DNA from 2 places in the Rhizobium sp. BK491 genome. Region 1 is predicted to be linked to the other one. Evidence: predicted binding sites of a transcription regulator. Region 1 holds the regulator's gene; the other holds the start of a gene.
What was found. Region 1 encodes LexA, which represses DNA repair genes until DNA is damaged. Its sites were predicted from a motif close to TGTTCNNNNTGTGTTCNG; they were not measured.
Positions count from the first base shown of each region.

Region 2: dnaE (DNA polymerase III subunit alpha) is a predicted target of LexA. The motif match lies at 1,618-1,635, and genes of this name have one in related genera.

Region 1 is NZ_JACIAR010000001.1:189,140-192,243, reverse strand. Features, by position in the region: gene FHX05_RS01050 (VOC family protein) at 1-860, opposite strand, end outside; gene lexA (transcriptional repressor LexA) at 1,281-2,003, shown strand; gene FHX05_RS01040 (ComEC/Rec2 family competence protein) at 1,984-3,104, opposite strand, start outside.
Region 2 is NZ_JACIAR010000002.1:1,281,606-1,284,709, reverse strand. Features, by position in the region: gene dnaE (DNA polymerase III subunit alpha) at 1-1,382, opposite strand, end outside; gene FHX05_RS14160 (hypothetical protein) at 1,736-2,332, shown strand; gene FHX05_RS14155 (DUF5680 domain-containing protein) at 2,409-2,876, shown strand; gene FHX05_RS14150 (ABC transporter ATP-binding protein) at 2,882-3,104, opposite strand, start outside.

The sequences.
Region 1 (3,104 bases):
GCGCCCTGACCGGGCGCCAACCTCGCCAATAGACGATTGTTCTTACGCGTATAGGTGACGCCGTTAGCAGTGAAATGCGACGATGTCACGGAAAGATCGCGCGTTTTGAAAAGGATTGCCCGCGCCCTGAGCCCCGGATCATTCGTGCGAACAGGCAGATCATAGAATGCCTCCATTCCTTCGGGCGTCAAAATCTCCAGATCGGCATTGGCAGTCCTGATTGTCAGGCCAAAGGAATGCTCCATAATGCGTGGGGCGCCGACAACCTCTTCGAAGAAACCGCGATAGACCGCCGGCTTCGGCGCGCAAAGCGCTACCCGCGCGATACCAGTCACGCCGTTCTCGTGACGCTCGAGCGCGCTGCGATCAGCCGGCAGCGGATTGATGCGCTGACAGCAGAAAGCGAGAAAATCCGGCGCGCGCAGATCGGCGGCAAAGGCAAGACGAAAGCCTGCCGTGGTTTCGGTTCCATCCGGCATCTTCATCGGACGGGAGAAATCCAGCATTCGCCCCGCCGAAATCGCCGCCGCGTTGAAACGCTTGTCATCCGCCACCGCATCATCCGTACCGAATACCACGGCCGAGAAGCCATCATCCCCCACCCGGAAACGATAAGCCTGATCGCGCGCGACGAAAACATTGCCATCCACGATGCTCTTCTCGCATTGCTCCGGAGATGCGACGCCCAGAGGTTCGAGATAGGTTTTATCGGCAAGGAAGACGCAGGCATTCTGAGTGCCAAAGGGATGGCGCGCATCTGGAGCCACCGTGAAACCGAGCTTGCCGAGGCGTTCGCGCGCCAGAGCGATATTGACGGTCGGCAGCACGAGATGATCCAGCGGATGCGGAGACGAAATCATGGCTTCTCCTGTTTGCTTGCGGAAGCAGATTTGCGCCCATCCCCCAAGCAATTCAAGATGGAAGGACGGAACATCCCGAAGCACACGACATGGATTGAAGGCGATCTCGCAAACGTGATTGCTGATTCTCTCCCATAGCCGGCTTATGCAGTAGTGTGGCACTTTGATCCAAATGCTGGGCGCACGGACTGAACGACAAGGCCCTGGGAGCGAACAGAGCGGCATTTCTCATATTTTTCCATGGGTTAACGCAGATATGGCGCCTCGATGTTCCGATCCGATCTATTCGCAAATGGTAATTATTTAACTGGCCCCACAAGGCTTTACCGAAATTTAAGCACTTGCGGAACACATATGGAACATATAGTGTCCGTTCTGGATTTGTTTCACGGCTTTTCTTGATTCTGGGGTTCCAAGACGATGTTGACGCGCAAGCAGCAGGAACTGCTTCTCTTCATTCACGAACGCATGAAGGAATCCGGTGTTCCGCCATCCTTCGACGAGATGAAGGATGCACTGGATTTGGCATCCAAATCCGGCATTCACCGCCTGATCACGGCGCTGGAGGAGCGAGGTTTCATCCGCAGGCTGCCGAACCGGGCCAGAGCGCTCGAAGTCATCAAGCTTCCCGACGCCTATAATCCGAGCCTGCAACAGCGCCGCGGTTTTTCGCCCAGCGTCATCGAGGGCAGCCTCGGCAAGCCACAGCCCGTTGCCCCGCCCGCTCCGTCGAAAGTGGCAAATGACGATCACAACGGCTCGGCGTCCGTACCCGTGATGGGTCGCATCGCAGCCGGCGTTCCGATCTCCGCCATCCAGAACAATACGCACGACATTACCGTTCCCGCCGACATGCTCGGCTCCGGCGAACATTATGCGCTTGAAGTTCGAGGAGATTCGATGATCGACGCCGGAATTTTCGACGGCGATACGGTCATTATCCGCAATTCGACCACGGCCAATCCCGGCGATATCGTCGTTGCACTCGTCGACGATGAAGAAGCTACCTTGAAGCGCTTCCGTCGCAAGGGTGCCTCCATCGCGCTGGAAGCCGCGAACCCAGCCTATGAAACCCGCATCTTCGGGCCGGATCGCGTCAAGGTTCAGGGCAAGCTCGTCGGCCTTATTCGTCGCTATCACTGACCGGTGAATTGTCCAGAACTGGTGGTGCCTTTGCAATTGGCGCGTTAAATTTGCCGGTGCGCCAATCATAAGTTCGATGCCTGGTCCATGGGCGCTGCGGGTTGTTGAATGCGGCGGATATAATGGGTTTGTCTGAGGTAAGCACCATTTCGATGGAGCCGGTTTTGCGCAATGTCGCACCGGTTATGAGCGTTGCTCCGGAGCGGCAATGGTCCAGCCGCAGCCGGATTGGCGTCACGATAATATTCCCGGTGTCGCAAGCCGTGGGCAGATAGGCTGCGTTCTCGATGGTGACCAATATCGCGCCGTTTTCGAGCATGGCGACACACCATGCTCCCTTCTGACAAGCAAAGCTGCCTTGCATGGTGCGGTCCAAAGCTTCTTCCATTGCTGTGCGGACCGCCTTCTGCTCGGCATTGCTTAATCGCTTATGCCGATCCGTCTTGCTGATCTGCGGAAGCCGGCTATCGGTCGGAAGCATGGTCGGCGGTTGATGTTCGGCCGCGACCAGCGCTTTCTGCCATTGCTCGAAGATGAAGGCCTGCGGTCTCTCGCGATTGGTGGCGAGGATATCGTCCTGGCGCAAGGCAACCAGAATGCCATCTTCCGAGATCATCAGATCCGGCTTCGGCACACCAGAGCCGAACGCGGCTACACCGACAGATGACAGCAGCAGCAACAGGCCCAGATGGCGAAGCCGGGTCCGCAGCATGCTCATGATCAGGAAGCCGGCGATGAAAGTCGGCATCAGCCAGCCGGGCTGGCGGCCAAAGGTAATGTCACCTCCCCACCCAGCCACCGTTTTTGCAATAGCGATCACAAGCTCCAGTCCCTCACCGGTGACTTTCCAGAACGGTCCATCGATTCCGAAAGGCATCAGCAGCATCGCCATCATACCGAAGGGCATGACGATGAAAGAGACGACGGGCATGGCCGCAAGATTGGCAGCAAGTCCATATGTCGCCAACCGGTGAAAATGCTCGATCGAGAAAATGGCCGTCGACGCACCGCCGATGAACGAGGTCGACATCACACCTCCAAAGAAGCGCGTGACGAACAGTAGCGGACTTAACAGACGGATGCGCGGCAGGATGTTTTCGC
Region 2 (3,104 bases), on a different contig from region 1:
CCGAAGGTGATGATCTGCGCCACCTGCTCGCGGCCGTATTTGGCCTGCACGTAGCGAATCACCTCTTCACGCCGGTCCTGGCAGAAGTCGATATCGAAGTCCGGCATGGAGACGCGTTCCGGGTTGAGGAAGCGCTCGAACAGCAGCGAGAAGCGCAGCGGATCGACGTCGGTGATGGTAAGGGCGTAGGCGACCAGCGAACCCGCACCGGAACCGCGACCGGGGCCGACAGGGATATCGTGGCGCTTGGCCCATTTGATGAAATCGGCAACGATCAGAAAGTAGCCGGGAAACTTCATGCGCTCGATGACGCTCAGTTCGAATTCCAGCCGATCGCGATAGTCCTTCTCCTCGTAACCCGGTGCCATACCAAGCGAGGTTATGCGCTGCTCGAGGCCCTCTACCGCCTGAGCGCGCAGCTCGGCCGCCTCGGCGCGCCCGGCCTCTTCAGGGTCGTCAGTCGCCCCGGTAAAGCGCGGCAGGATCGGCGAGCGGGTCTTCAACACGAAGGAGCAGCGGCGAGCGATTTCGACCGTGTTCTCAAGCGCTTCCGGCAAGTTGGCGAAAAGCTTTGCCATGTCTGCGCGGCTCTTCAGATAGTGATCCGGCGTCAGGCGAAATCGCGTATCGTCCGAGACGATGGCATTGTGGGCCACCGCCATCAAGGCGTCATGCGCATCGTAATCGTCCCGCGTCGGGAAAAAGGCTTCGTTGGTGGCAACGAGCGGGATCTCGTGCTCGTAAGCCAGCTTGATCATCTTCTGCTCGTGACGACGATCATAGGTGCCGTGGCGCTGCAATTCGACATAGAGCCTGTCATCGAACAGCTGCTTCAGTCTCAACAACCGGGAGAGAGCCTGTGCGGCATGCCCTTCTTTCAAAGCCATATCGACCGGGCCGGTGAGCGAACCGGTGAGCGCGATCAACCCTCCCGTACCGATCTCATCCAGCCATGAGGCTGCGATGTGAACGGCGCTGTTGCCCTCGCCGCCGAGATAGGCCCGACTGACGAGATCGACGAGGCGCTCATATCCCCGCTCGGTCGCGGCAAGCAGCACGATGGATGGCATCTTCGCCAAAGCTTGCTGCGGCCCGCGCTTCTCGCTCTCACCGCCATCCTCCATATCGATCGATACCTGACAGCCAATGATCGGCTGCAGCCCCTCATCCATCGCCTTCTGCGAGAATTCCAAGGCGACGAACAGATTGTTCGTATCGGTAATCGCAATGGCCGGCTGACTGTCCCCGGCAGCCTTGGCCAATATCTTCTTGAGCGGCAATGCGCCCTCTAGCAGAGAATAGGCGGAATGAACCCTGAGGTGCACAAACTCCGGCATTTCGCCGACCGGCGCTGCCACGCCGCTGCCACCTGCATCCGCCATTTCATACCCTTCCGCACGCCTGAATGAATCAGCGACATTTTCGGCATTGCGGACCATAAAGTCCAGAAGTTGCTCCCATCAAATATGGGAACAGCATGTGCAAACGGGGATAAAACTTACATCGCCATCATGATGAGGGAAAAGCTGGCGACGAACATGACGATGGAAGTGAATGCTGCAACGTCTCGAATAATGTCGGTCATTTAGGCGCTCCTTACTCGTTATGTTTTCTTTTTGTTCCATTTTTGTTCGAGAGTCAATAGAAGCATCGGTAAATTTCATCAGAGAACTTTTTAGCCCGCGATGGACGCCCGCGCGGCCCGGCGCTATGCAGAGGCAAACCGGGGGTCACGATGAAGTCACTTGGCTGCGCTCTCATTCTTCTTTTGACCGCAATCGCGGCTCGCGCCGAAGACACCATTGCTTCCGACCGCATCATCGACGCGGCGATCGGCGATTGGAACAAGGACGGCAAGCCGGACCTTGCATTACTGGTGACAATGCCGCCGAATGACGAGGCAGATTATGAGATCGGGATCTACATCTATCTCCGCGACAAGGAGCACGAGCTACTGAAGCTTGCCGCCGCCGCCCCTGATAAGGTATGGGGCCGCGCTGAGCCTGGTGGCATCTACGGCCAGGAACCATCGATCGCCGCACTGCCGAGCGGTTCAATCGCGATCACCTCGCAGAACGATGCGATCGGGCGCGACCGATGGCATCAGACTTTGACGCTTGCCTATCGCAACAGCGCATTTTTGGTTGCCGGCTATAGTTACGATTTTCGTGACAACCTCCAACCCGGTAACAGCTATCGCTGCGATTACAACGTCCTGACCGGTAAGGTGACCAAGGACGACAAGATACTGAAGGCCGATGCCAAGACCATCAGCATACAGGACTGGCAGGATGATATCGGCCAGAAGGCCTGCGAAAGCAGCCATCGCTAGCAAATGTTCTCTTTTTGTTCTTTACAAATCTCGCATTGAATGGCATCTTGGCCGCTCACCAAAATTGGAGAGGGTCATGCCGGATCTTGCCGAGCTGAACAATTTTATTGTCGTCGCCAAAGCCGAAACCTATGTCGGTGACGGCGAGAGGCTGCCATCCTGCCGCAGCGGCTCGCATGACATTGGCTATGCGAGCGGCCGCTGGCGCTATCTCGACAGCTACTTCGGCGGCACGGATTTCGCCGGACAAGAGCTCGTATGGCATGACGGCGAGCCGGTATGGGCCATGAACTATTTTGGCCATATCGTCGAACACGACCTGATCGACGGAACGCGCGCCGGCATGGTGATCAAGGCGGCCCTGCTGCGGCTCTATCTTGACGAAAGGCGCTTTCTCGGCGGCTTCGAGTTCGAGCATGCCTATGGGCTTTACATCGATGAAAACATCGGCGACTGCCACCATTTCAGCGGCTACGAAGCTATCGTCGTCAGCGAACGTAGGGCTTACGAACTGGATTATCGCGGCGGCCTGATCATCCCGTAAAGGGATCAGACCTCCACAACCTTGCCTTCACTCAAGGTAACACGGCGATCCATGCGGGCAGCGAGTTCGTGATTGTGCGTGGCGATCAGGGCCGCAAGACCGGATTGGCGCACCAGCGCCTCCAGTGCATCGAAGACGTAATGCGCGGTCGCCGGATCGAGATTGCCGGTGGGCTCATCCGCCAGCAGCACCAGCGGGGCATTGGCGACGGCCCGGGCGATTGCGACG